Kordia sp. SMS9: one gene and its partner. The protein of the gene in region 1 interacts with the protein of each later gene in a pairwise test. Links are inferred from orthologs where the notes say so. Each region holds a gene or a part of one and is shown on either strand. Other genes may lie near its edges. The genes, in order: sucD and sucC.

Evidence for each region.
Region 2: the proteins of sucD (region 1) and sucC interact in binary tests that used the Escherichia coli proteins (3 or more experiments, as listed by UniProt). The link is inferred for Kordia sp. SMS9 from one-to-one orthologs.

What each region holds. Positions count from the first base shown.
Region 1 is NZ_CP031153.1:3,963,950-3,979,218, forward strand. Bases 7,438-10,182 are described here. They hold sucD (succinate--CoA ligase subunit alpha), read left to right. Parts: upstream 7,438-8,246; coding sequence 8,247-9,119; downstream 9,120-10,182. Other genes in these bases: KORDIASMS9_RS16850 (UDP-3-O-(3-hydroxymyristoyl)glucosamine N-acyltransferase), read left to right, coding at 7,438-8,147; KORDIASMS9_RS16860 (hypothetical protein), read left to right, coding at 9,248-9,502; KORDIASMS9_RS16865 (S9 family peptidase), read right to left, coding at 9,767-10,182. In the rest of the region: tRNA (adenosine(37)-N6)-threonylcarbamoyltransferase complex ATPase subunit type 1 TsaE, read right to left, coding at 1-306; KORDIASMS9_RS16820 (response regulator), read right to left, coding at 395-1,942; KORDIASMS9_RS16825 (HD domain-containing protein), read left to right, coding at 2,022-3,251; lpxD (UDP-3-O-(3-hydroxymyristoyl)glucosamine N-acyltransferase), read left to right, coding at 3,276-4,304; KORDIASMS9_RS16835 (bifunctional UDP-3-O-[3-hydroxymyristoyl] N-acetylglucosamine deacetylase/3-hydroxyacyl-ACP dehydratase), read left to right, coding at 4,297-5,718; lpxA (acyl-ACP--UDP-N-acetylglucosamine O-acyltransferase), read left to right, coding at 5,779-6,564; efp (elongation factor P), read left to right, coding at 6,575-7,141; more of KORDIASMS9_RS16850, read left to right, coding at 7,203-7,437; more of KORDIASMS9_RS16865, read right to left, coding at 10,183-11,692; fabG (3-oxoacyl-[acyl-carrier-protein] reductase), read left to right, coding at 11,937-12,683; KORDIASMS9_RS16875 (hypothetical protein), read left to right, coding at 12,705-13,241; KORDIASMS9_RS16880 (hypothetical protein), read left to right, coding at 13,299-14,219; KORDIASMS9_RS16885 (VWA domain-containing protein), read left to right, coding at 14,343-15,269. UniProt on the Escherichia coli protein: Succinyl-CoA synthetase functions in the citric acid cycle (TCA), coupling the hydrolysis of succinyl-CoA to the synthesis of either ATP or GTP and thus represents the only step of substrate-level phosphorylation in the TCA.
Region 2 is NZ_CP031153.1:2,812,722-2,828,148, reverse strand. The notes cover bases 4,187-7,089. They hold sucC (ADP-forming succinate--CoA ligase subunit beta), read right to left. Parts: upstream 6,284-7,089; coding sequence 5,090-6,283; downstream 4,187-5,089. Other genes in these bases: KORDIASMS9_RS23280 (hypothetical protein), read right to left, coding at 7,053-7,089; KORDIASMS9_RS23935 (hypothetical protein), read right to left, coding at 6,788-6,919; KORDIASMS9_RS12170 (hypothetical protein), read right to left, coding at 6,425-6,607; KORDIASMS9_RS12180 (RDD family protein), read left to right, coding at 4,344-4,910. Outside these bases: KORDIASMS9_RS12215 (cold-shock protein), read left to right, coding at 404-595; KORDIASMS9_RS12210 (DUF1456 family protein), read left to right, coding at 706-984; KORDIASMS9_RS12205 (hypothetical protein), read left to right, coding at 995-1,411; KORDIASMS9_RS12200 (short chain dehydrogenase), read left to right, coding at 1,461-2,063; KORDIASMS9_RS12195 (hypothetical protein), read left to right, coding at 2,070-2,942; KORDIASMS9_RS12190 (alkylphosphonate utilization protein), read left to right, coding at 3,010-3,588; KORDIASMS9_RS12185 (Hsp20/alpha crystallin family protein), read right to left, coding at 3,688-4,125; more of KORDIASMS9_RS23280, read right to left, coding at 7,090-7,229; KORDIASMS9_RS23275 (hypothetical protein), read right to left, coding at 7,402-7,569; KORDIASMS9_RS23270 (hypothetical protein), read right to left, coding at 7,626-7,787; lysA (diaminopimelate decarboxylase), read left to right, coding at 8,008-9,252; KORDIASMS9_RS12160 (serine hydrolase), read left to right, coding at 9,379-10,494; KORDIASMS9_RS12155 (M23 family metallopeptidase), read left to right, coding at 10,500-11,321; KORDIASMS9_RS12150 (DUF6090 family protein), read left to right, coding at 11,445-12,170; KORDIASMS9_RS12145 (DUF2314 domain-containing protein), read left to right, coding at 12,290-13,597; KORDIASMS9_RS12140 (hypothetical protein), read left to right, coding at 13,949-14,515; KORDIASMS9_RS12135 (nitronate monooxygenase family protein), read right to left, coding at 14,699-15,427. UniProt on the Escherichia coli protein: Succinyl-CoA synthetase functions in the citric acid cycle (TCA), coupling the hydrolysis of succinyl-CoA to the synthesis of either ATP or GTP and thus represents the only step of substrate-level phosphorylation in the TCA.

The DNA of each region.
Region 1 (15,269 bases):
TATAAAGCACCAAGCATCGCTATACAAGTAATCTTCAATGCCAATATCATAGGCTTCTTCTTCATTTTCCATTCGGTAGCAATCAAAATGATATAAAATATCGGTCGGTGTGCGATATTCGTTTACAATAGAAAACGTCGGACTGCTAGTCAACTCATTTACACCAAGTTGCTTGGCTAGTACTTTGATAAGTGTGGTTTTTCCAACACCCATTTCTCCATGAAAGGCAATAATTTTATACTTAGATTCCGCTAAAATAGCTTTGGCAATCTCATCAATTTGAGAAAGATGGTATTCCTTTTTCACTCGAATTTTATTTTTGAGGCTTTCTCCAAATTTAGTAAAAAATCTCTAAATGCTAATAAAATCACTTGTTCAACCTTAATTTATGACATTATCTTGGCGATAAAACCGCAAACGGAATAATCATTTCTTCCAAAGAAACTCCTCCATGTTGGTAGGTGTTTCGGTAATAACTTACATAATGATTGTAATTGTTTGGATAGGCAAAAAATAAATCCGTCTTCGCAAAAATAAAGGAACTACTCATGTTAATTGCTGGCAAGTGAATGGTTCTCGGATCTTTAGCCGCCAAGACATCTTTTTGCTCGTATGTCAAACTTCTTCCTGTTTTGTAACGCAAATTCAAGCTGGTGTTTTTATCGCCCACAACTTTTGAAGGATGTTTTACATTGATGGTTCCGTGATCGGTCGTAATAATCAATTTGAAACCCAAACGCTGCGATTGCTGAATAATATCTAACAAAGGAGAATTTTTAAACCAACTCTGTGTCAACGAACGATAGGCTTTATCATTAGAAGCCAATTCCTTCACAACTTCCATTTCAGTCTTCGCGTGTGAGAGCATGTCTACGAAGTTATAAACCACAACTGTTAAATCATTATCTTTTTGCGATTTAAAGTTATCTGCGAGCTTCCTACCGCCTTTTAAGCTGGTGATTTTATGATATTCATGCTTGATGTTGAGTCCCAAACGCTTTAATTGCGCTTTTAAGAAATCATCTTCATGCAAATTCTTTCCACCTTCTTCGGTATCGTTTTTCCAGTATTCAGGATGTAATTTCTCCATGTCCGATGGCATCAATCCTGAAAAAATAGCATTTCGTGCGTATTGTGTCGCGGTTGGCAAAATGCTGACAAACGGTACTTCTTTCTCCTTTTTGTAATGTGTATTTACGATGGGTTCAAACGCTTTCCATTGATCGTAGCGTAAATTATCAACCACAACTAACAACGTCGGTTGCGCTTTGCTAATTTCAGGCACCACCAATTCACGAAACAAGGTGTGCGACATAATAGGCGCTTCTTCATTGCCAAACCAATCTGGGTAATTTTTATCAATAAATTTTCCAAATTGCACATTGGCTTCATTCTTTTGCGATTCCAAAATCTCAAACATTCCCGTATCTTCAATATCTTCTAACTGCAATTCCCAATAAATCAACTTTTGATACAACTCAATCCATTCTTCAATCGAATTCACCATCGACATGTCCATCGCAATCTTTCGAAACTCTTGTTGGTAATTGGAAGTCGTTTTCTCTGAAATCAAGCGTGAATGATCCAAATTCTTCTTCAAACTCAATAAAATCTGATTCGGATTCACAGGTTTTATCAAATAATCGGCAATCTTAGAGCCAATGGCTTCTTCCATGATATATTCTTCTTCACTTTTGGTAATCATCACGACAGGAAGGTTATTTTGCTTCTCTTTCAACTCTGCTAATGTTTCAATTCCTGTCAAACCTGGCATATTTTCATCCAAAAAGACAATATCGTAGCGATCTTCGTCAATCATTTCAATTGCTTCCGTTCCGCTTGTGCACGTGGTAACTTCGTAATTTTTTTTCTGTAAAAAGAGAATATGTGGCTTTAACAAATCAATCTCGTCATCAACCCAAAGAATTTTGAATGTACTCATGTAAATCTTATATTTTATAAATTGTTAGTAAGGTGTCTTGTATTGTGTTTATATTTGTGCTGATTCTAAAAACAAACTTTTGAATACTAGAAACAAGCTCAAAATTTTAAACGATCCAATTTACGGATTTATTACAATACCAAATCCGCTCATTTTCGACTTGATCGAGCATAAATACTTTCAACGCTTACGCAGAATTTCACAAATGGGCATGTCATATTTGGTCTATCCAGGAGCGCATCACACGCGTTTTCATCATGCGTTGGGCTGTATGCACTTAATGCAAAAAGCAGTTCAAGTACTTCGTTTTAAAGGTGTTGAGATTTCTCTTGAAGAAGAAAACGCCCTGCTTATTGCCATCTTACTACACGATATTGGTCACGGGCCATTTTCACACGCTATGGAACACAGTATTGTGAATAGTGTACATCACGAAGAAATTTCGTTGTTGCTCATGGAACGATTAAACACTGAATTTAACGGAAGTTTAACGCTTGCCATCGAAATATTTAAAGGAAACTATCCGAGAAAATTCATGTATCAGCTCATTTCTGGGCAAATTGACATGGACAGAGCCGATTATTTAAAACGCGATAGTTTTTACACAGGTGTTGCGGAAGGAAACATCAATTCAGAACGAATCATCACGATGTTAAGTGTGGTTGATGACGAATTGGTCATTGAAGAAAAAGGCATCTATTCGGTTGAAAAGTTTCTGGTAGCAAGACGATTAATGTATTGGCAAGTCTATTTGCACAAAACAAGTTTGGTCGCGGAACAATTGCTGATCAGAGTGTTGAAACGAGCGAAAGAATTGACCTTGCAAGGCGCGAATCTTCACGCAAGTGCGGCATTATCTTTTTTCATTCAGCATGAAATCTCTATTGAAGACTTTACTGATGAAGTATTAGATCGGTTTGCCCGATTAGACGATTACGATATTATTTCCGCCATGAAAGAATGGATGGAAGAAGACGATTTTGTGCTGTCCAATCTCTGCAAAATGATCATCAATCGCGATTTATTGCGCATCAAAATCAAAAACAAAAAAATCGCATCGAAAAAAATTCAGAACGAGACAAAAAATCTCATGGAAAAACACAACATTAGCAAGCAAGAAGCGGCGTATTTTGTGTTTTCGGGCGAAATTTTCAATCAAGCTTACAACACCACAAGTCAGAACATAAACATCTTACTAAAATCGGGAAAAATTCAAGATGTTGTCAAAGCTTCTGACCAATTAAACTTGAAAGCACTCTCAAAACCCGTGACAAAATATTATATATGTTACCCAAAAGACAAACTTTAGGACTTTTTTTATACTTTTGCGGGAATGAAGTTTACAGCGACACAAATAGCAGGTATTTTAGAAGGGGACATTATTGGGAATCCAGAAGCGGAAGTATCTAAACTTTCTAAAATAGAAGAAGGCACAGAAGGTTCTTTAACTTTCCTAGCAAATCCTAAATACACACAGTACATTTACAGTACACAAGCATCCATAACCATTGTAAATAAAGACTTTACTGTAGAAGAAGAACTAACGACTACGCTTATCAAAGTCGAAGACGCATACAAATCATTTTCCAAACTCCTAGAATATTACAACAAAGTAAAAATGAATAAAGTTGGTGTAGAACAACCGACGTTTATTTCAAATTCTGCTTCGTACGGAGAAGAATTGTATTTTGGAGCGTTCTCATACATGGGCGAAAATGTAAAAATTGGTGATTATGTAAAAGTATATCCAAACGCGTATATTGGCGACAATGTAACGATTGGAAACAACGTGATCATTTTTGCAGGAGCTAAAATATATTCGGAATCAGTCATTGGAGACAATTGTGTCATTCACAGTGGCGCTATTGTGGGCGCAGATGGTTTTGGCTTTGCGCCGAATGAAAAAGGAGAATACCAAAAAGTGCCACAAACAGGAAATGTAATTCTTGAAGCGCATGTAGATATTGGTGCCGGAACTACGATTGATCGTGCCACTTTAGGTTCTACAGTGATCAAAAGAGGTGTAAAGCTCGACAATCAAATTCAAATTGCACACAATGTAGAAATTGGAGAAAATACCGTTATTGCGGCACAAACAGGAATTGCCGGTTCTACCAAAATAGGGAAAAACTGTATGATCGGTGGACAAGTTGGAATCGTTGGTCACATAACCATTGGTGACAATGTTCGCATACAAGCGCAATCTGGAATTGGACGAAATGTAAAAGATGGAGAAACACTGCAAGGTTCTCCAGCACTAAATTACGGCGATTATAATAAATCGTATGTATACTTTAAAAACTTACCAAAACTTGCAAAAACAGTCAATCAACTCGAAAAAAAAATAAACGACAATGAGTGAAATTATTGTTAAACAAACGACCATTGCCAAAGAAGTTTCTTTAAAAGGCGTCGGATTACATACAGGAAAAGAAGTTACCTTAACCTTTAAGCCTGCACCAGAAAATCACGGATACACATTTGTCAGAGTGGATCTCGAAGGAAATCCAATCATTGAAGCAGATGCAAATTACGTAGTAAATACGCAACGCGGAACAGTTTTAGAAAAGCGCGGCGTCAAAATTCAAACCTGCGAACATGTCTTAGCGGCATTGGTAGGATTGGAAATTGACAACATAGTTATAGAATTAGATGCTTCTGAACCGCCAATTATGGATGGTTCGGCGAAATTCTTTTTAGAATCCTTGGAAGAAGCAGGAATCGTGGAACAAGAAAAACCACGCGAAGAATATATTGTCAAAGATGTCATTTCCTATATTGACGATGAAACAGGGAGCGAAATCACCATCATTCCATCGGATGAATACCAAGTAACAACGATGGTAGATTTTGGCACGAAAGTATTAGGAACGCAAAATGCTACCTTAAAACACATTTCTGACTTCAAAAAAGACATTGCAAGCTCCAGAACATTCAGTTTCTTACATGAATTGGAAATGTTATTAGAACACGGACTTATCAAAGGTGGCGACTTAAATAATGCGATCGTATACGTAGATAAAGAACTATCTCCAGAAACGATGGACAAACTGCGAGTTGCTTTTGGCAAAGATGACATTGCGGTAAAACCCAATGGAATACTTGACAATCTTACATTGCATCATCCTAACGAAGCCGCACGTCACAAATTACTAGATGTTATTGGCGATTTAGCTTTGGTAGGAACGCGCATTCGTGGAAAAGTCATCGCCAACAAACCAGGACACTTTGTAAATACACAATTTGCAAAAAAACTGTCCAAAATTATCAAAATAGAAAAGCGCAACAAAGTACCAAGTTACGATTTGCATCAAACGCCCTTAATGGACATCAATCAAATCATGACAATGTTGCCGCACAGGCCACCATTTTTACTCATCGACAAAATATTAGAATTATCTGATAGTCATGTGGTTGGTGTGAAAAATGTAACGATGAACGAACCATTTTTCGTTGGGCATTTCCCAGGAGCGCCCGTAATGCCCGGAGTTTTACAAGTAGAAGCCATGGCACAAACAGGAGGAATTCTCGTATTAAGTACAGTGCCAGATCCTGAAAACTACTTAACTTTCTTTATGAAGATTGACAAAGTAAAGTTCAAACAAAAAGTAGTTCCAGGAGATACACTCATATTCAAAGCCGATTTAATCACGCCAATTCGTAGAGGAATTTGTCACATGCAAGCGTATGCGTACGCCAATGGAAAACTCGTAGCAGAAGCAGAGTTGATGGCACAAATCGCACGTAAAAAAGAAGAAGACATTGTAAAAAAATAGCACTTCCAAAAAAAAGTGTAATTTACGATCAATTTCAAAATATAAATTAAAAAGTAGTAGATGAATCAACCTTTAGCATACGTTCATCCAGGTGCAAAAATTGCCAAAAATGTTGTTGTAGAACCTTTTACAACCATTCACAACAATGTCATCATTGGAGAAGGAACTTGGATTGGGTCCAACGTAACCATTATGGAAGGAGCACGAATTGGAAAAAACTGTAATATTTTTCCAGGTTCGGTAATCTCAGCACCACCACAAGATTTAAAATACCAAGGAGAAGATACCATTGCTGAAATAGGAGACAATACTACCATACGAGAATGTGTAACCATTAACAAAGGAACTACAGATCGTATGAAAACCAAAATTGGGAAAAACTGCCTCATCATGGCGTATTGCCACGTTGCACACGATTGTATTGTGGGTGATAACTGTATATTTTCGAATAACAGTACCTTGGCAGGACATATTACAGTAGGCGATTATGTCATCCTTGCGGGAATGACGGCCGTACACCAATTTTGTTCCATTGGAAATCATGCGTTTGTTACAGGCGGATCGTTGGTGCGAAAAGATGTGCCACCGTATGTAAAAGCTGCACGTGAACCATTATCGTATGTCGGAATCAATTCGGTTGGATTGCGCAGACGCGGATTCACCACCGAAAAAATACGAGAAATTCAAAACATTTTCAGAATTCTCTACCAAAAAAATTACAACAATACCCAAGCTGCTGAAATCATTGAAGCAGAAATGGCAGCCACTACTGAGCGCGATGAAATATTACAATTCATCAAAAACTCACACAGAGGAATCATGAAAGGATACATTACATCAAATTAAAAAATAAAACATGGCAAGTACTTCAGATATTCGCAAAGGATTGTGCATTCGTTACAACCACGACATCTTTAAAATCATAGAATTTTTACACGTAAAACCAGGAAAAGGACCAGCATTTGTGCGCACAAAACTAAAAAGTGTTACGACAGGGAAAGTGATAGACAATACATTTTCTGCGGGACACAAAATAGACGACGTACGTGTAGAAACACACACATTTCAATACTTATACAGTGATGGAGATACGTTTCACTTTATGAACACTTCTGATTACAACCAAATCACGCTTCAAAAATCTGCCTTAGATGCGCCAGATTTACTAAAAGAAGGTGAAAATGTAAAAATTCTGATCAATTCTGAAGACAGTCTGCCATTATCAGTAGACATGCCAGCAAGTGTTATTTTAGAAGTAACACACACAGAACCAGGCGTCAAAGGAAACACCGCAACCAATGCAACAAAACCTGCAACGGTTGAAACAGGCGCAAGGGTAAATGTACCTTTATTCATCAATGAAGGTGACAAAATTAAAATTGAAACAGAAAAAGGTTCCTATATGGAACGTATAAAAGAATAATAATTAAAAAAGCGCAATAATGTACATTGCGCTTTTTTTATGTAAAAATTAACACGAATACATGAAATTTCCTAGATTATACACACTAAAAGAAATTGCTGAAATCATTGACACATCGTTTGTGGGTGACGCATCCTTTCCAGTGCATGGAATGAATGAAATTCACGTTGTAGAAGCTGGTGATATCGTTTTTGTAGATCATCCAAAGTATTATGACAAAGCGTTGGAGTCGAAAGCAACAATTGTACTCATCAACAAAGAAGTGGACTGCCCAGAAGGAAAAGCACTCTTAATTTCGGAGGATCCTTTTCGAGATTTCAATGTGTTGACAAAACATTTTAGACCGTTTCAAAACTCGTCATCGCCCATTGCACCATCGGCGCGTATCGGAGAACGCACACTGATTCAGCCAAACTGTTTTATTGGAAATAATGTAACCATTGGAGACGACTGTCTGATTCACGCAAACGTAGCAATTTATGACAATACGGTTATCGGAAACAATGTCACTATTCATTCAGGGACAGTCTTGGGAGCAGATGCTTTCTATTATAAAAAACGTCCCGAAGGTTTTGATAAATTACGCTCTGGCGGAAGAGTTGTTATAGAAGATCATGTAGATTTAGGAGCATCATGTACTATTGACAAAGGTGTGACTGGCGATACGACGATCAAAGAAGGCACAAAAATAGACAATCAAGTACATGTGGGACACGATACTGTGATTGGAAAAAAATGTCTCATCGCATCACAAACAGGAATCGCAGGTTGTGTCGTCATCGAAGATGAAGTAACGATTTGGGGACAAGTAGGAATTACAAGCGGAATCACCATAGGAGCAAAGACCGTGATTTCGGCACAATCTGGAGTCAGCAAAGGCTTAGAAGGTGGAAAAAGCTACTTCGGAACTCCTGCAGATGATTTTAGAAAAAAATACAAAGAAATTGCGTCAATTCGTCAAATACCTGAATTGATTGCACGCATAGAAAAACTAGAAGACAAGTAGTTTATTTCTCTAAAAAAGTATTTATACATAAATCTCAAAAAATACTTTACAAATACTTTAGAAAAAACTATTTTTGTTCAGCCAAAAAACAAATATCAAATGAGCGTTTTAGTAAACAAAGATTCAAAAATAATTGTTCAAGGATTTACAGGAAGTGAAGGAACATTTCATGCAGGTCAAATGATTGCCTACGGAACTAACGTAGTTGGTGGTGTAACGCCAGGAAAAGGTGGACAAACACACCTTGACAAACCCGTTTTTAACACAGTTTCTGAAGCTGTGGAAAAAGTAGGAGCAGACACAACTATCATTTTTGTGCCGCCAGCATTTGCTGCCGATGCGATTATGGAAGCTGCCGATGCGGGAATTAAAGTAATCATCACGATCACGGAAGGAATTCCTGTAGCTGACATGACAAAAGTTGCTGCATACATTGAAAATAAAGACTGTCGTTTAGTAGGGCCTAACTGTCCAGGTGTCATTACGCCAGGAGAAGCAAAAGTTGGAATCATGCCAGGATTTGTTTTTAAAGAAGGTAAAGTAGGAATTGTTTCTAAATCAGGAACGTTGACATACGAAGCTGCGGATCAAGTAGTAAAACAAGGATTAGGAATTACGACTGCGATCGGAATTGGTGGAGATCCAATCATTGGAACTACCACAAAAGAAGCGGTTGAATTATTAATCAACGATTCTGAAACTGAATGTGTCGTAATGATCGGTGAAATTGGTGGACAATTAGAAGCAGATGCGGCTAAATGGTACCAAGCAAGCGGAAGCAAAAAGCCAGTTGTTGGTTTTATTGCAGGAGAAACCGCACCCGCAGGACGTACCATGGGACATGCAGGAGCAATTGTTGGGGGAGCTGATGATACAGCAGAAGCAAAGAAGAGAATTATGCGCGAATGTGGAATTCATGTAGTAGATTCGCCAGCAGAAATTGGAAAGAAAGTAGCAGAAGTAATGGCGTAAGTTCATTTCTCATACATATACAAAGCGCATTGCCAAACTATTGATAATGCGCTTTTTTTTGATAATACTTTTGTGTTACAGATTTTATTTGTAAATTAAGTAAGAAATTTAATATAAATAAAACTACCATGAAAAAAAGAAATTTAAAAAGTCTAGCATTAAACAAGAAATCCATTTCTAAATTAGGAATCCAAAACGGAATTGTCGGCGGATTTAAAACAGAATCATGTCCAGACGCAGGAATTTGTTGTCCAACACATGACTCAGCGTGTCCGACACATGATTGTACTGGAGGAGGAACTACGAATCCACCAGGCACACAAACCTGTAATCTTGCATGCAACCAAGAAACAATTTCTTGTCCAGGTGCTGGAATTTGCTAAGTAACACTAGTTTTCTAAAAAGTTGACAAGTTTCGTTTTTTAAAAGGTTAAATTGTTAAAAAACAATTACTTATAAGTAAAACTATTGCTTATGATTTATAAATTCAAAGAACGATTCCTTTTAAAAGTAAACTTAGACATGTACTTTTAACTTGTTATTTGTTTAGTAATTCTTTTACTAATGAAATAACAACCATGAAAAAAGTAAAGAAGCTGCCTCATAATTTGAGACAGCTTCTTTTAGTATATTCCGTAATAAAAAAATTATCCTTTCACTTTGGTACGCATATTTTCATTTAAAAATGTGATCATAGAATTGTAAAAATCAAAACGATTTTCTTCATTTCTAAATCCGTGACCTTCATTTTCTTTCAGCATATATTCGACAGTCACACCATTATCACGCAATGCTTTTACCATTTGATCAGATTCTGCCTGAACTACACGTGGATCGTTTGCTCCTTGTGCCACAAATAATGCTGCTTTAATCTTATCTACATGAAACACAGGACTATTTTGTCTCATCATAATGCTATCTTTCGTATTTGGATCGCCCACCATTTCGTATAACATTTTCTTATAAGGTTCCCAATATGGAGGAATGGTTTCCATAAACGTGAATAAGTTTGAAACACCTACGTAATCAACCGCTGCTGCATATAAATCGGGCGTGTTGGTAATTCCTGCTAGTGTCGCATAACCACCGTAACTTCCGCCGTAAATCGCGATTCTATCTTTATCAGCAATGCCTTCTTTAATCAGCCATTGTACACCATCGGTAATATCGTTTTGCATTTCCTGTCCCCATTTCTTAAAAGAACTTTCCCAAAACTTCTTTCCATAACCCGTAGAACCTCTAAAATTCATTTGTAAAACCGCAAAACCTCTGTTTGCTAAAAACTGTACTTCTGGATTGAATCCCCAATTATCACGCGCCCAAGGACCACCATGCGGATTTACCACCACAGGCAAGTTCTCAGCTTTTACACCAACCGGTAAGGTTAAATATCCGTGAATCGTTAAGCCATCTCTAGATGTGTAGGAGATAGGTTTCATACTTGCCATGTGTTCAGCATTGATCCAAGGACTTAAATCTGCCAAATGCTTTAAATCTTCTGTTGTTGTATCATAAAAATAATACGTTCCTCGTGTTTTATCGTTTCCAACATAGATTAAAAATTTGTCTTCACTTTTATTGCTTGATGCGATATAATATGTGTTGTCTGCACCTAATTTTTCCTCTAACATCTTAAAAAGATTCTCGGCGTCTTTATCTAAAAACTTTCTGTTAAGTTTTGCTCTTGTATAGTTGATGAAAGTAGGCACTTTTCTTTTTGGAGAATATGAAATACCGCTTACATCCACTTCGGTATCCATAAAAATTTCTTCAATTTCTTTATTTTCTTTCAAATCGTATTTTACAACAGCGGCTTTGTCTCTTCCTAAGTTAGAAACGGCATACACAACATCTCCATTGTCAAAATCAAAATACTGAGGCGCTAACGTTTGCTTAAAATTTGTTGTCATTACTTCTTTAAATGGAGCATCTTCCGTTGGTCTATACAATATGGTATTATCTACACCGTTGGTCATGTACGCCAAACGCAATTTTCCATCATGATCAGTTTGCCAACCCGTAATATTTCCAGGGTTTTCGTATAATATTTCCAATGCTCCCGTATTGATGTTCAAGCGATACGGATCATAAACTTGTGGAATTCTTTTGTTCAATCCAACAATCATTTCGGCTTCATTTTCATCAAGCGAATCAATAATTTCGCATCGAACACCCTCAAAAGGTGTCAAATCTTTTTCGTTGGTTCCATCTTTATTTACGGCAAAAATGTGAAAATTTTCATTTCCGCCTTTATCTCTTGCGTATACCAATCGGTCGTTATTTGCCCAGAAATATCCTGCAAGGTCACGATCTTCAACGCTAGTAACTCGTATAACGTCGTCACTTCCTATTTTTTGTACGTGAATGTTCATTCGGTCTTTATATGGCGCTAAGTAGGCCAAATATTCACCGTTTGGAGATAAATTAAACGATGTTTTTTCAGAATTCTTAAAAAAATCTTTAACAGAAATTTTTGGAGCGGGTTTCATTTCTACAAGTTCAGGTTGTTTTTTGGTTTCCTCGGTACATGCCATAAAAAGCATCACTAAAGAAAAAAGCAGTAGTTTTCTCATGATTTTGTTTTTTGTATGATATCCTTATATGACGAAAAATGGAATGTCTTGTTACACTATTTGAAACATTTTTATAAAATTAGCGGTAACTCTTAGTTTTTTATGATAAATTTATAACCTATTCAATGTGAAATTAATAACATTGAATCCCTTGATTATTTTATAAAGAATCCTAAAACGAACTATTGCAAACCTAACTATTCTAAGTATATTTGAATCAAATAAAATCAACCAATACATACGTATGAAATTACTAGAAGGCAAAACAGCCATCATTACAGGCGCGAGTAGAGGAATAGGTAAAGGAATAGCACAAGTATTTGCGGCACATGGCGCAAATGTTGCGTTTACATACAGTTCTTCCGTAGAAGCTGCCAATGAATTAGAAAAAGAACTAAACGGATTAGGCATAAAAGCGAAAGGATATCAAAGCAATGCAGCCGATTTTCAACAAGCACAAGAGTTAGCCGCAGAAGTATTAAAAGACTTTGGCTCGATTGATGTATTAATCAATAATGCAGGAATCACGAAAGATAATTTGTTGATGCGTATTTCAGAGGAAGATTTTGACAAAGTAATAGAAGTCAACCTAAAGTCCGTTTTCAACATGACCAAAGCGGTACAACGCACCATGTTAAAACAACGAAAAGGATCTATTATAAACATGAGTTCTGTAGTTGGAGTCAAAGGAAATGCTGGGCAAACAAATTACGCCGCTTCCAAAGCAGGAATTATTGGTTTTTCAAAATCGGTAGCGTTGGAATTGGGATCCAGAAATATTCGTAGCAACGTGATTGCACCAGGTTTTATAGAAACAGAAATGACAGGAAAATTGCCTGAAGATGTCGTAAAAGGTTGGAGAGCCGCAATTCCGTTAAAAAGAGGAGGAACACCCGAAGATGTAGCCAATACCTGTGTGTTTCTTGCAAGCGATATGTCAGCATACATCACTGGGCAAGTGCTCAATGTGGATGGCGGCATGTTAACATAGAAAATCACTAATACAAACAATATGAAAAAAGCACTTCTTTTAATGACAGTTTTCTTGCTGTCAATCAACGCTGTAAACGCTCAAGATTGGGAAAAGTATAAAGCAGAAGACTTAGAATTTGTTGCGTACTATCCTGCTGAACCAAAAAGAACAGTACAAAAAGTATCAACAGCTGTCGGAGAATTAGACATGCACATGATTATGTATGCACCAACTTCTGGCGATGACAATGCGGTATATTCTGTAATTCGCTCAGACTATCCCGAAGAACAATTCAAAAATGCAGATGATGACTATAATGCTTCTGTTTTAGATGGAGCTGTAAAAGGAGCGGTTTCTAATGTAAAAGGCTTTTTAAACTTTGATCATCCTGTTAAATTCAATGGATACCCAGGCAGAAGCATCAAAATTCAAATGGAAGGCGGTTTTATTTACATCAATGCGTATCTCGTAGAAAACTCAATGTTCATTACGCAAGTAATTTGCACGGCAGATAAAGACCATAATGATAGTATTTATCGCTTTCTAAAATCTTTTGAACTTATAAAAACAAAGTAAATATTAATAATGAAGAATAATTTTTTATCGTTATGCTTTTTTCTATGCTTTATAACGATGACAACAGCTCAAATCCGTATTGGAAATTTTTACATTGCAGGAAAACACAAAAAATTAAGTAAAAAAACTGTAGAAAAATTTAAAAACACGACTACCTATTTTATTTTTAATGAAGATAATAAAAATTACACAAGATCTGATTACAAAACATTATTAGACGAAGTTTGGACATTTACACCTTATGAAATAATAGAAGAGAAAGATATGTATGATATCTTTAAACCTGGAGTAGCTTTCGCTAGATTTATTAGCTTTTCTATTACTAGATTTGGTAAATATGGCGCTTCCACAAGTTCCTATCATGTGATAGATTTTTCGGTCATAAAAAAAATAACGAAAGACAAAGTAAAGAAAGGGAAGCGAATTTTTCAATGGAAAGATGATCGTGTAGCAGCCATATACTTTACGCCCGATATCTCATCCAGACAGCAAATTGTTTCAGGTAAAGATTCTATTTCTGGAAATTTGATGAATTACAAACTTGGATATATTAAAAACTACTTTCAGTTTATTAACAGTAGTTTAGAGAAGAAAGAGAGTTTTAATATGTTTGATGATTCCATCGATAAAGAAAAAATAGGAGAACTAAAAAATAAAACACTATACATTTCGGAAAATTTCATTTATTCCTATTCACCGCATAAAATTGATGAGAAAGATGAACAAATGACTCCCGAAAAACTATTTGAAGATTACCAGTATTCATACAAAGTAATCTCTGATGAAGAATTAAATAATAAAATACTGAACAATGAAGATTTTTACTATTTAATGTACAATCAAAATGTAAGTGTGAAGGTATACTCTATTGTCAATGGAAAAACGGGAGATATTATATTTTCAAAATATAAATCTATGTCATACAATCTCAAGCCTAAGAACTTAAAAGAAATATCAAAAAAAATATCAAAAAACTAACAATTGTCTAATACGACCATAGCATACATTTGTATCGCAATAATAATATCAGCACTTGTTGCGATATTTCACTATTATTACAAAACGAAAAAACGCACTAAAAAACTAGTGCTTTTTTCGTTTTTGAGATTTTTAAGTGTTTTTGCACTATTATTGCTCATTATCAATCCAAAATTTAAACAAAAAAGTTACTACACGGAAAAACCTGTTTTAACGATTGCGGTGGACAATTCTTCTTCCATAGCAGAATTGGGTTATGACGAAAAAGTCACGACAATTGTTGGACAATTAAAAAACTCCAAAGAATTGCAAGATAAATTTGAGATTGATACCTATACTTTCTCAAAAAAATTAGAAGAAAGCGATTCTATCAACTTTACAGGAACGCAAACAAACATTAGCAAAGCGTTAAAAGACCTTAATAATCTCTACAAAGACGCCATTGCACCTACGATTCTCATTACAGATGGAAACCAAACCTATGGAAACGATTATCAGTTTCTATCATCCAAAATAAAACAACCGATATTTCCTGTTGTTGCTGGCGATACAACCACTTTTGTGGATTTAAAAATTGATCAGTTAAACGCAAATAAATACGCATACCTAAAAAATAAATTTCCTGTAGAAGTGATTGCGACGTATACTGGAAATGAAACGGTTCAAACGAATTTAGTGCTGACCGCAAATGGAAAACGTTTGGCAAGCAAAGCCTTGACGTTTTCGCCAACAGACAATTCTAAAGTGGTGAATTTGAATATTTCGGCAACCAAAATTGGCGTACAAACCTTGCGTGCTACGTTAACGCCTTTAGAAGCTGAAAAAAACACCCAAAACAATTCGCGCTATTTCGCCGTAGAAGTGATTGATCAGAAAGTAAAAATTGCGTTAGTTTCTGAAATCATTCATCCCGATTTAGGCGCACTCAAGAAAAGTTTAGAAAGTAACGAATTGCGCGGAGTAGACATTTTAAAACCGAATGAAGCTTCTGGCAGACTCAATGAATATCAGTTAGTAATTCTGTATCAACCAAACACAAAGTTTCAAAAA
Region 2 (15,427 bases), 1.2 Mb from region 1 along the record:
CGACAGTTTTTTAAAACGTACTTCTTCGGAAACTTAAAAACGCGTAGAACTACCTGTTTTGTAGTAGGTTATCAATAATTTGAATACGGATCTGATAAACTTCAGCACTGCTTTTAACAAAAAATCGCTAATCAATGTTCTTTTACTATATATATTTGCCACATTTTAAGGCATTTGCGATCATTTTTGGGAGTAAAAAGTTGGAATAATTAAGAAATGTAAAAAAAAGTAAATCCATGGAATCTATTGAGAAATACATAAAATACGCGGTCTCGCAAAGAAAAGTTAAAAAGTTCAATATTAAATAATTGTAATGAACTCAAAAAAATCGCACAATCTGTCGAGCGAATGAATTTTGGCAGTATCTTTGCTATTATTAAAACAAATATTAAAATTTATTACCATGAGTAAAGGAACAGTAAAATTTTTCAACGACACTAAAGGATTTGGATTTATCGTTGAAGAAGGTTCAAACAAAGAACATTTTGTACACATTTCAGGATTAATCGACGAAGTTCGTCAAGGAGACGAAGTTGAATTCGAATTAACAGAAGGTCGCAAAGGATTAAACGCAGTGAACGTAAGAGTAATTTAATATTATATATATTTTATTTCTTAATGAAGCAAAAAGTCTATCAATTGGTAGACTTTTTTTATGCCCAATTTTAAAAACAGAACTTTCCCCTTTTTGAGTATCTTTGTCCCATGGCATTAACAAACAACGACGTTTTTAAAAAACTCCGTGTAGCTTTAAAGTTGCGCGATGACGATATTGTAAAAATATTAGAATTGGTAGATTTCCGAATTTCCAAAAGTGAACTAGGTGCATTTTTTCGCAATGAAGATCATCCAAAATATAAAAATTGTGGCGATCAGATTTTGCGAAATTTTCTAAATGGTTTGGTGATTCACTTACGCGGTCCGATGCCGAAAAAGGAAGTCAAACCCAAATCGACACAGTCTACTTCTAAACGAAAGAAATAAAGCAACTTGTATGTTTGATCATATCCAACTGACAGACGCTACATTTGAAAAACAATTTGCAACTTGCAAACTGTCGCCTTCCTTATTTACGCATGAAGCGCATCTAAGATTGGCATGGATTCACATTACCAAATACGGAATTAAGCAAGCATTAGATACTATTCAAATTCAGTTGCAAAATTTTGTAGCACACGCAAACGCAGCAGACAAGTACAATAAAACATTGACCATTGCGGCAACCAAAGCGGTATATCACTTTATCTTACAATCAAAAACGACTACTTTTAAGGAATTTATCACGGAGCATCCAAGGCTTTTATCCAATTTTAGACAATTGATGGAAGCGCATTATTCCCTAGATATTTTCACATCTCAAAGGGCAAAACAATACTATATTTCGCCAGATTTACTTCCGTTTGATTGTTAAAAAGCAACCTAGAATTTATGACTATCTTTCAACTACAAATACAATTTTTATGAAAATCCTCATCATCGGCGGAAACGGAACCATTGGCAAAAAACTTACGGAATATTTTAGGCAACAGCACGAAGTGTTCATTGCAGGAAGAACGACAGGCGATGTTACTGTAGATATCAGCAATAGCCAAAGCATTCAAAAAATGTTTGATCAAGTTGGAACGCTCGATGCGATCATTTGTGCCGCAGGTGAAGCCACATGGAAACCGTTTGACGAACTTTCTGAAGAAGATTATTATGTAGGTTTTAAAAGTAAATTGATGGGACAAGTCAATTTGGTTCGCATTGGGCAAAACTACCTCAACAAAGGCGGTTCCATTACCTTAACCACTGGAATTTTGGCAGATGAACCAGTTCCGATGACGGCAAGTGCTGCGATGGTCAATGGTGCCATTCACAGTTTTGTAAAAGCAGTGATTTTAGAATTGGAAGGCAACATTCGTGTCAATGTCGTTTCTTCTGGTTTGGTGGAAGATGCAGTGGAAAAGTATGATGCATATTTTCCAGGACACAATCCTATTGCGATGCAAAAAGTTGTGAATGCGTATCGCAAAAGTGTGGACGGAAGACAAACAGGTGAAATTATTCGAATATACAACTAATACTATATGAAATGTAAACAGCTTCTACGAGTAGCACTTAGTCTTGTATTTTTTTCTTGCGAGATTAGCATTTCGCCCGCGCTAAAAACACCTTCACACATTACTATTGAAAGTGAAGGATTGACCACAACTGCCGTTACCGTTGAAAATCATTTAGGAAACAAAAAGACATCTGAATTTATTTATGGAGAAGCCTGCAATGTTGTTTTCAATAATATGAAAGGATTTATAGCAACTGAAAATTTGGTATACCCTGAAATGGATATTTATGTCATCAATAAAAAAGGGGACACTCTTTTAAATGAACAAAATCTTCTTAAAAATCAAGATATTAATTTCCAAAAAGAAAAGTTAAGCCTAGAAAGCTACATATTGATTGCAAAGCCTATGTTTGCTGGAAATGAATATCTAATGCATGTGAATATTACGGATACGAAAAGTGATCATTTTTACAACATACGCATGCCGTTTTCTGTGATTGAAAATCCTTTATTCACCACAAAATCTTCTGGAATTACCTACGATTCCATGTATTTATATTCAAAACAACGCGATGTAGGAATTGTGGATGATAAAATATCCATGGAAGAAGACATCTACATCATCTTGAATAATTTCAAAGGTTTGAAAGTGGATGAAAACGGTATGGTTGATATTACATCTTCGCTATCATTAAAAGATGCTACTGGCACAAAAATTATAGAAAAAGAAAATATGTCGCCAGCACTTTTAAATGCGGCATCAGTACAACAACAATTTTCTCCTTATATTGTGATCACTTCTGGAATTGTCACCAATCCAATAACATGCGAACTTAAAGTAAAAGACAATCGATCGGATGCGTTTTTTGAAACTAGGTTTGAGCTAATTGTCGAATAAAACCTTGCGTTGTGACTTAATTCCCGTCATTTTTACTTTATTTACAGAAACATAAGATTTCCACTCTATGAGCATCGAAAGAGACCTAAAAAAGCGTAGCAATAATACTTGCGAATTGTGCAATTCCACTGAAAAACTAGCAATGTATCACGTGCCACCAAATCATGCTGAACAACTGGAAAAATCTATCTACGCATGTGAAACTTGTATTTCTCAAATAGAAAATCCTGAAACGATGAACGCGAATCATTGGCGTTGTTTGAATGATAGCATGTGGAGCGAAGTCAAAGCGGTTCAAATTGTAGCGTGGCGTATGTTGCACCGATTGAAGCATGAAGGCTGGCCACAAGATTTGCTAGACATGATGTATTTGGAGGAAGACGATTTGACTTGGGCAGCAGCCACAGGAGAAGCGGAAGAGGAAGAAAACACCCTCAAACATGTAGATGTAAACGGCGTACAATTGCAAGCTGGAGATAGTGTGGTTTTGATCAAAGACCTAAACGTAAAAGGTGCTGGATTTGTTGCGAAACGTGGAACGCCTGTTCGTAACATTACACTTTCACATGACAATGCAGAACATATAGAAGGACGTGTAAACGGACAACATATTGTGATTATTACAAAATATGTGAAGAAAACCTAATTCTTTACCATACTACATAAAAAAGGCTCGCCAATTTCTTGACGAACCCTTTTTCCATTAACTAACCAATCCTAAATAATTATTATGAAAATTTTTATATTATGAAATTTCAATCAAACGCTTTGGCTTCACTTTGTCTTCTTCACGTTTTGGCAACGTAACATGTAAAATTCCGTCTGTATACGTAGCGTTGATTTCTTCTTTATTTACTGTTTGTGGTAATTTGAAAGAACGTGTAAACGCTGAAAAGCTAAACTCTCTACGCGTATAATTATCTTCTTTCTTTGTTTCTTCTTTCTTTTCTTCTGTGCTAATTGTTAACACATCATGATCGAGTGAAAGTTTGAAATCTTCCTTCGTTTTTCCAGGTGCAGCTACTTCTAATATGAAATTGTCCGCAGTTTCTTTAATATTGGTTGCTGGAATAGTTCCTTTTGTAGCTGTCGCTGGATTTGCCATTCCGCCAAACCAATCTGTTTGAAACAATTCGTCAAAAATTGATGGAAAATCTGCGTTTCTTCTTTTTACTATATTCATCTTATTTGTTTTTTTAAAGTTTGATTTTTCAGTTTTAAATTATTTGTTATTCAAATACGAGTTGTATATGGCAAAAAGGATTCCAAGTAAAAAAATACGTCATTTTGACAGTTTTTTAGAAATTTTAATGTCAAAATGTCATTTTTAGTGTTTCTAGAAGTGACAACGTGGCGAAAATGTGTTTGATTTACATTAATTTTAGTCATTTAAAGCTTTCTATGAAACGTAAAAAAGATATTTTAAAGGGAATTTTTATACGTGAAATTTCTAAAATCACTACAACAAATTTTAAACTCCGCAGAATACAAAGTATGTTCCTAGATCATATTATCATGTCGTTGATATTGATAACGCCAACCGTTATCTTTATTTTTTTTGGGGATTTCAAATCTTTCGACTTTATAAACAAACATTCAACAATAATATTCTCTGTACTTATATTTTTGTGCATGAATAAAGATTTTTTAAAAGCACAAAGTGCCGCAAAACGACTACTAGGCTATCAAGTAATTGATTGTAAAACTAAACAGCCAGCGTCTGAGTTACAATGTTTCCTTCGCAATATGTCAATGATAATTTGGCCTTTAGAAGTGGGTATAGCCTATTTAAATCCATCGCGTCGCTTGGGAGATATTATTGCAAATACAGAAATAATTTCTGTTGATAAAGAAGAACTATCCACCATTTGGAAAGAAATAAAACAACTTAGATTTACAGTAGAGTTTGTCTATATTTTGATAATAGCGATTGTATATTTTTATGTATTAAGTTTCATTTTGTTCTAAAAACAAAGAATACTAAACAATGTTTTGTGTAGCATTTCGATATAGAATTACATTATACATTAAAATACAGCAACTATTAAATTTTGAAGAATTTCATCATCACATAAAAAAAAGACCTTTCTACAAAACTAGAAAGGTCTTTTTATATACTATAAATTGAATTATAACTGTACTATTTTTTACGCCAATACTGCTTGTACTTTATCTGCAGCTTCTTGGAATTCTACTGCCGATTCTACTGCCAAACCTGAATTGTCAATCAATTCTTTTGCGATATCTGCATTGGTTCCTTGCAAACGTACAATGATTGGAACTTTAATCGCATCTCCCATATTCTTATACGCATCTACGACACCTTGCGCTACACGATCACAACGTACAATTCCACCAAAAATATTGATTAAGATTGCTTTTACATTATCGTCTTTTAAAATGATTCTAAACGCTTCTTCTACACGTTTTGCATCTGCTGTTCCACCAACATCTAAGAAGTTTGCAGGTTCTCCACCAGCCATTTTAATTAAATCCATCGTTGCCATTGCCAATCCAGCTCCATTGACCATACAACCTACGTTTCCGTCAAGATCTACATAGTTTAGTCCAACTTCCTTTGCTTCTACTTCAATTGGGTTTTCCTCACGTAAATCGCGCATTGCTGCGTAATCTTTGTGACGGAATAATGCATTTTCGTCCAATGTTACTTTTGCATCTACTGCCATGATTTTATCATCCGAAGTTTTCAAAACCGGATTGATTTCAAATAATGAAGAATCAGAAGCAACATACGCTTTGTATAATGAAGTTACAAAACGCGTCATTTCTTTAAAAGCAGTTCCGCTCAATCCTAAGTTGAACGCAACTTTTCTCGCTTGAAAAGGTAGCAATCCTTGTGCAGGATCTACTTCTTCTGTAAAAATTAAATGTGGCGTTTCTTCGGCAACTGTTTCAATATCCATTCCACCTTCTGTAGAATACATGATCATGTTGCGTCCGGTGGCTCTGTTTAACAATACAGACATATAAAATTCGTTTGTTTCACTCTCACCAGGATAATATACATCTTCGGTTACTAACACTTGGTGTACACGCTTTCCTTCTGCAGAAGTTTGTGGTGTTACCAAATCCATTCCGATGATTTGTCCTGCGATATCTTCTACTTCTTGAAGATTCTTTGCAAGTTTTACACCGCCGCCTTTTCCGCGTCCACCAGCGTGTACCTGTGCTTTAATCACATGCCAACCTGTGCCAGTTTCTTCCGTTAATTGCTTAGCAGCTTCTACAGCTTCTGCTGGAGTTGTCGCTACTTTCCCTCTTTGAACGCGTACGCCAAAACTTGCTAATATTTCTTTTCCTTGGTATTCGTGTAGATTCATTTTACGAAGTTTTTTATAGTGGCACAAATGTAAAAAATCGAACGCACTAAACCCAATTAATTTTGGTTTTTGATAGATTAAAAAAAGAGTCTCTCAAAAGAAAGACTCTTTACAATGATTTACAAAATTTTTTACAACTTCTTATTCGGTACAACCCAAGGTAGAAGCCGTTTGTGTATTGCAATTTTCAGCGCAACTTTTACACGAACAATCGCTCATCGTAGGTCCGTCAGAATCCACATCCGAAAAACCTCCAATCATATTTTGTAATTGACTGATGCTACTTTTGTTTAATGCTAATGATTTGATACTTCTTTTTTTCATAATAAGTGTATTTAGTAAGTTATTTTTAAAAACTTTAATATACTCAAATTATGTTTATTAAATGTAATATCACATATTACAACCAATAAATGTACAATCGCGCGTTTGACATTCTACTGTACAAAATAATGTGACTGGCGGTGGACACACAATAAATGATTCTACTTCACAGCCTGTTGGTCAGCAAGTGACACAAGAGCAGGTACTCATCGTAATTTGATCGTCTGATGCTTGCAATCCTCCATTTTTCTCATGCAAGTGACTAATTTTCTGTTTGTTTAACCCTAAGGATTTGAGTTTCTTTTTTTTCATGATCGTATAATTTATGTTATACTGAAAGTTAAGAAACCTAAATATCAACATGTTACGGTTTTCCTGTAAAATTTATTCCAAAAAAAAAAGCGAACATTGCTGCTCGCTTCTACTTTTAAAAAACTAACTACTTCTAGCACTCTAAACTATCGCCTCCAAGTGTTCTACAACTCATTCTACAACTTACGCAAGTACACGTACTCACAGTAGGTGTTTCTGTACTGAATGGATCAGATCCTCCTTTTTTTGATTGTAATTCACTAATTTTATGCTTGTTCAGCGCTAACGATTTTAATCTTCTTTTTTTCATGATTTTTACTTTTAAATTTTTGGTTTATACAACTTTTCTTTAAAGGTATCGCTTATTTAGCACTGAAAAAACTGGTATATGTTGCATTTTATAAATTGGGCGTATCGCTGCTTACAAAAGCGAACATTTCTGCTCGCTTTTCAATGATATTATTATAATGACATTTACACTTTTAGTTGACAGGTTTCTTGGGACCTCGACAATCTGTTCTACAAGTATCGCAACTACAACCACTTTCCGTTGGACATGTAGTAGTTTCCGCTGCACGTCCACCTAACGCTTGTAATTCACTAATTGTTCTTTTATTCAATTGCAAAGTACTAATGCTTCTTTTTTTCATGGTTTTAAATGTTAGTGATAATTTAGATAATTTTTTGTAGTAATTTTTACTTAAAGTTAATTGTTTTTGGTCTTACTTTTAGGTCCGCAATCGTCTGATGCACATTGCGCTCCTTCACTTGGCTCCTCCGTAGGATGTCCACCATGTATGTGTAATGATTCGAATTTAGAAATTGTTCTAAGATGAAGTACTAATTTTTTTAATTGTAATTTTTTCATGAGTATACATTTATTTTATTTCTTAAATTTAAGACTTCTCACATTAAAATTGCACGAATAGCAGTCGCGTTTTATAAATTTCGATACACTTCCATACAGAAGTTTGATGAAAAACATGAATTGTTATAAATCTAACTTTTTGTGTTATTTTTATATTTTTTAAATAATTTTTTTATTGTAATTTGAATTTAATATAGTTTTGAATTCGAAAATTAGTACCATGAAAGAATCAGATTTGCTAGCTATAGCACAAGAATTTGGCAATCCGACATACGTATACGATGCCGAAAAAATAACGTCTCAGTATGAGCGATTGACAAGCGCTTTCCAGACTGTACCTAAATTAAAGTTACATTATGCCGTAAAAGCATTGTCAAACTTGAGCATATTAAAGTTAATGAAATCGCTTGGCGCGGGATTGGACACCGTTTCCATTCAAGAAGTGCAATTAGGCTTGGCTGCAGGTTTTGATGCAGAGGATATCATGTACACTCCCAATGGTGTATCACTTCAAGAAATTGAACACGCAGCACAATTAGGCGTCAAAATAAATATTGACAATCTTTCTATTTTAGAACAATTTGGCAGCAAACATCCTACGATTCCTGTATGTATTCGTATCAATCCGCACGTAATGGCTGGAGGAAATCACAACATTTCTGTCGGACATATTGATTCAAAGTTTGGAATTTCCATACATCAAATTCCGCACGTATTGCGCATTGTAGCGTTGACAGGAATGCACATCAACGGAATTCACATGCATACGGGAAGCGATATTTTAGACATTGATGTGTTTTTATATGCTTCTGAAATTCTATTTAAAACGGCAACAAATTTTAAGAATTTAGATTTTATCGACTTTGGTAGCGGATTTAAAGTGCCGTATAAAAAAGATGACATTCAAACCAACATCGAAGAATTGGGACAAAAACTAAGCGTACGTTTCAATGATTTCTGTAAAGAATACGGAAAAGAATTATCGCTCAACTTTGAACCAGGAAAATTTTTAGTGAGTGAAGCTGGTTATTTTCTAGCGGAAGTCAATGTTGTAAAACAAACAACCTCAACTGTTTTTGCGGGAATCGACAGTGGTTTCAATCACTTAATTCGCCCGATGTTGTACAATTCGTATCATCATATCGAAAATATTTCCAATCCAAATGGTCGCGAACGGTATTATTCTGTCGTTGGCTACATCTGCGAAACCGATACCTTTGGTAACAATCGAAGAATTAGTGAAATCCGCGAAGGCGATATTTTAAAGTTCAACAATGCAGGTGCGTATTGCTTTTCCATGGCGAGTAATTACAATTCACGTTACCGTCCGGCGGAAGTATTATGGTTCCAAAACGAAGCACATTTGATACGAAAAAGAGAAACATTTGACGATATTTTACACAATCAAGTAGAAGTTGATTTTTCGCTTCAGAAAAAGAAAAAAAGTGTTCCTAAAGCAGTGTGATTTTAGGAAAATCTAAGTGTTGGCAAAGTGTCTGTGTAGTGCAGGCACTTTTTTTTATGTAACATTTTAAAAAATTTCAACTCTTTAGATAAAATAGTATCTTGTAAAAACATTTATAGCTGTTCGATGAAAAAAGTACTTTTATTATTGTTTTTGGTGTGTATGAGTTGTATGGAAGATACAAAAAATGACGATCCCATTTTGTTTGCGCTTTCAGCCGATTCAGAAAAGATTCAAAACGTGATGCAACATCTAGATGCACACGAAATTCAAATTATGGTCACAGATGCTGAAGGCACTAATTTTAGCTTTCAAGTGAACGATTCTGCATATTTTTATCCTGCAAGTAGTGTGAAATTTCCAGTAGCGTTGGCAGCGTTGGAAAAAGTGAATCGGATTCCAACAATTACAAGCGAAACTGCTTTTATGGTGGAAGGCGATTCGGTTCAAACGACCATTCGCAAAGAAGTCCAGAAAATTTTTGCCGTAAGCGACAACGAAGCGTACAATCGATTGTTTGAATTTTTAGGGAAGGAAGAAATTCACAATCAACTGAAAGAAAAAGGATTCTATCCTTCACAGATTGTGCATCGATTGAGTACGCGTGATGCAGCCAATCTTCACACAAAAACAGTGACTTTTAATAAAAAAGATAGCATCCTGTATTTTCAACCGAGCATGCGAAGTAGACCAATCATTCCGCTCACGTTAGAAAAAACGCAAAAAGGCAACGGTTTTTACCGAAATGATTCACTCATTACAAAACCGATGGATTTTTCAAAGAAAAACTATTTGCCAATTTCCACACTGCATGAACTCATGAAACGTTTGCATCGTGCTGAAAAGTATGATCCAAAAGCTCAATTCAATTTGACGGAAAGTGATCGTGAATTTTTACTAAAAATAATGCATGAAACGCCCAAAAAACAAGGATTTACTGATTCGGAATATTATGATAGTTATGTGAAATTTTTCATGTTTGGCGACACGAAAGAAGCGATGCCCGAACATATTAAAATCTATAATAAAGTTGGGTATGCCTATGGGTATTTAACCGATTGCGCGCATATTGTAGATACCAAAAATGATATTTCGTTTACCATCACGGCGACAATTCACGTGAATAAAAACCAAATTTTCAATGATGACACCTATGAATATGATGAAATCGGCATTCCGTTTTTAGCAGAATTGGGCAGACAAGTTCATCAATTTTATCTCAATAAAAACCATAAATTATGAATTGTATGAGAAGCATTTTTTTTCTTTTATTTTTTAGTATTTCCGTATGTAAAGCACAACATGTGTCCATTAAAAAAAATACGATTCAAACCACAAAAGACACCATAGTGTTAAGCATCCAAAACAACATGCTATCGCCCATGTATGTGAAAACTAGTCCCAAAGACAGTATGGCTTATGAGTTTGTGTATCAAAAAATATTACTGCTTCAACCTTTGGAAAAGGTAGAAAACTACCTAAAAATTCCTCGCAAAAAAATTGATGCCACCAAAAGTTTCAAAACTAGCGGATACTTTGATTTTACGATAGGATATGGCGATCCAAGTACGGTACAACACAACGATTCGTATGTTTATTTGCTTCCTTACAAGAAAAAAAGAAAATTGGTGCAAGGGAATTTTGGAAACTTTTCTCACGATCATATTCGTTCGTATCATGCGTTTGATTTTGGAACAAAAATTGGCGATACTATTTATGCCGCTCGTGGCGGAAAAGTGGTGTTCACAAAAGAAGATTCAAAAAAACACGGACGTACGCGCAAGTTCTCCAATTACGCCAACTTTGTCACCATTCAACATGACGATGGCACCACAGCTTCCTATTATCATTTGGATTTTAAGGGTGTTTTGGTAGAAAATGGCGATATTGTTCAGCGCGGACAAAAAATTGGCATTTCGGGCATGACAGGATTTACCACAATGCCACATTTGCATTTTGTCGTACACAAAGCCACCGAAGACCAAGGAAACATTTCCGTTCCGATTGAATTTGAAGGCTATGTTGGAAAAAAATTAAAGCGCGGAAAAAAATACAAACGACGAAACTAACTTTTATGGAAGGATTAAATATCGTAATTATCATTGCTGTACTACTTTTTGTACGATTGGGCATTCGTTTGTTTAAAAATTATCCAAGGTCTGAAGACTAACATCCATCAACACTCCTAGATTATGGTAAAAATTTTTCGCTCTTTTCGCATGCGACTTTTAAAAGAAAAAAAGTTTAGAAATTATATTTTATATGCTATTGGGGAAATTCTCCTCGTCATGATTGGAATTCTGCTCGCATTACAAGTGAACAATTGGAACTCTGACAGAAAAGCCAAAAATGATTTGGAAAACACCTTGCATACTGTAGCTTCCGACCTAAAAAGAGATACAATTACCGCTTCAGAATTGATCAAAATCATTAAAAAAACGCAAGAAACAAGCGAGTTAATTATTGACAAAAAAGTGACTATTGAAAATTTTAAAGATCACCCGAGAACCCGCAGTTTGGTGACTTTGTATCAACCTTTCAACATTCAAACCAAAGGCTACGACATTCTAAAAAACATATCCGATCAAAGAACCAGCGAAAACGATAGTCTTTTTGAGTATTTAACGCAGTTTTACACCTTATATGTTCCCAACTTACAAAAAAGCAATGAGCGTTTGGAAAACGTAGTCTTAGAAAATTTGAATGATTTTAAAGAATTTCCTTGGTTTGTAGATTGGTCGCAAGGAAAAATTACGGATGAAATGATTGCCTATTTTGCGACGAGTGAAGATTACCGAAAGCGTGTTGCTGCCTATAATGTATTGGCTTTCGGAAATCACTACGCACTCATAAGCTCGTACAAAGTCAATGCAAAAATAATGTTGGAAGCATTGGAGAAACGGTTTGGAGAGAAGTAAAACTTTTGCCATACAAACTTTCTGTATTCGTTGAGTTGACAACAGTTTTTTAAGGAAGATTTCATTTTAAGCCGTAAAAAAGTATCTTTAACCGTGTAACCTTTTCAATAGTATTATTCATGAAACGTTTTTTCTTTTTTATTTTCTTACTGAATTCACTCCTAAGTATTTCACAAAATGACACGGAAACAACTGGTTCAGTTTCTGAGATTGGATTTTACACAACACATACTGCTTGGACTGAAAATACCATCAAAAAAGAACTAAAAACTGTTTTTCCAGGTATCAGTTTTGTCGATGATGCACCAGAAATAATTGACAAAACTATGGCGTATGTAGAAGCTATCACAAATGTTGAAGAAGACTATCCTGCGCACGATATGGAATATTTATCCTACTTTGCAGAAGGCTTCACTGAAACGCAAAAAGATAACTTAACAGCTTCTAAAAATGCATTTATTGTCGTATTGTATTATGAAACCAAAGATGTTTTTGGTCACTCTAAAAAATTATTTGATTGGGTATACAACAAAACAAAAAATACAGATTTTTTCATCTACGATGGCGAAGTAAGGGAGTATTTTACACCAAAAACATGGAAAGAAAATCGCGTGGATGCTTGGGAAAATGGAATTCCAAATGCCATACGTCAACTCACACTACATTCTTACCGACAATATGAATTTTGTCGTTCTATCACCTTTGGAATGCAACGTTTTGGCTTGCCTGATTTGGTGATTGAAGATTCTCCTTGCTCCAATGTGAGTAGCGCAAGTGAGTTCCTTACCATCATTGCGCAGTTACTATTAGAAAGAACACAAATCAAAGACAAAAAACTGCTTGTAGATTTGGACGCGATACAAAACACAGAATTTAAAAATATCATTGTGTCTACAGTGAATGACGATGCAAAAAAGAAGGTAACGATCAGTTTCAATACGTCAGTTCCGATGGAAGAAGGTGATCCGCTAAATGAACTATATCGAGTAGATTTTAACAACAAAGCCTTTAAAAATCCGCAAGCATACGAAAGTGAAGTGTACAAACAACTTTTTGGAGTTGAGGACGAAATTACCAATATAAGTCACAATGACGAAATTACGGCTGCAAGTGAACGTGCGAAAGAGAAATTACCAGAATTACGGGCATTATTCAATGAAGGATTAGATCAAGAAACGTTATTGCTAAAAGCTCCTTTTATTACGGATGAAGGCGGCAATGAATGGATGTGGGTTGAAGTTACACGTTGGCGTGGCAGCACAATTGATGGGATTTTGCAAAACGAACCTTATTACATTAAAAACTTAAAATCTGGCGCGAAAGTTACCGTACAACAAGCGGACATTTTCGATTATATACTATACAAAGCTGATGGTACTACAGAAGGTAATGAAACTGGAAAGTTGATTGAGAAATACGGGAATTAATTGCCGGTTTTTGATGGACGAATTACGATTTTTGATGGCAAGTTCATAATACGCGAAAAAACATACCAACACGAAAGAAACAGATTGCCGCAAATTTCCTTGAAATTCTCGCAAAGACGTATTGAAGCGATCTAAAATCGAAAGCACTTGTGCTGAACTTATCTAGGCATTACGGAAAACCACATTGTGTATGTGTGGGTTTTGTTTTACATTTATAAAAAATAAGAGGACGTTTATTATAAAAAAGTTCCTGTTATTTACCAAATTTAGTGTGATAATAGGAATTCCTGTTATACATACGTTATCTGTGATTTAAAGAAAAATGAGATTTATAAAATTACAATATAAATTATGCCAACAAAATCAACAAATGTAAAAACGAATGAATCAGAAAATGACCAAGCCTCATTTTTGATGGCTGGAATAACTTGGCAAGATTCACTTCTTCAAGCTTATCGGAATTATATGGTTGTAACTCAATCTATTTTCATTGCAGTTGGAATAGTTCTGTTTAACTCACAAGCTTCAGCCGAAACAATAAATGACAAAGTCCCTTTTGCTATTCCATTTGCTGTTATTGCAGTAGTAGGTTTGTTAACACTGAATTTTCTAAGTGGAGCAATTATTGAGCGAGCAAAATCAGTTGATTGGTGGCAAAAACGACTGTTGAAATATGAACACTCGAATTTGACCAATCGACATTTTATAACATTTAGAACAGCAAAAGAGCACTCATTTAAACCACCTGAATTAGAAGCGGAAACATTAACGCAAGAAGATATAGACACTCTTTTAAGACCTGATAAGCCTAAAGCCCGTAAAGTATTTGGTCTTTTCGTTCCTGGATTTTATTTCCTTTGGTTTATTATGATTATGAGTTCAATTATTGATTTTCCTTGGAGTGATATTTTTGCATAAAAAAACCACAGATAACAATAGTAACCGTTGCACAACCCTATAATTTCAAAAAGAAAAACAAGGCATTCTTAGCACTTTCAAGAGTACCTTTCTTTTGACTCTCGTTATAGAGTTCTAAAATTAATCCCGCTTACAATCAAGATATAGTTGCCAAATAGTGACTTTATTTTAAAATATCCGCCCTTACATTGAACGAAGCGATTCCACAAACGCTACACGTTCTTGAAATTCCGAAATCATTTCCGCAACCACCGTCGCTGCAGGTTTTATCTCGTGAATCAACGCAGAAACTTGCCCAATTTCCAATTCGCCTTCTACCAAATCGCCTTCAAACATACCGCGTTTGGCACGCGCTCTGCCTAATAAGGTTTTGAGTTCCTCTACGGTCGGACCTGTCGCATATAATTCTTCAATATCTTCGTAGAATTTATTTTTCAACAACCGAACTGGCGCTAGTTCTTTCAGCATCAATTTGGTACTTCCTTCTTTGGCTTCGACTACTTTTTTCTTGAATTCTATATGTGAAGATGCTTCGTGCGTAGCCACAAATCTACTTCCCACTTGCACGCCATCTGCTCCTAAAACCATTGCGGCTAACATGGCTTTTCCACAGCCGATTCCGCCAGCAGCAATCAATGGAATGGTAAACTTTTCTTTTACGGTCGGAATCAAGGTTAAGGTTGTTGTTTCCTCACGTCCGTTGTGTCCGCCAGCTTCAAAACCTTCTGCTACGACTGCATCTACGCCAGCATCTTGTGATTTTAATGCAAATTTTGAACTGCTTACTACATGCGTCACGGTAATTCCGTTTTCTTTTAAAAATGGCGTCCATGTCTTCGGATTTCCCGCCGAGGTAAACACTATTTTCACACCTTCTTCCACAATAATATCCATAATTTCTTCAATATTCGG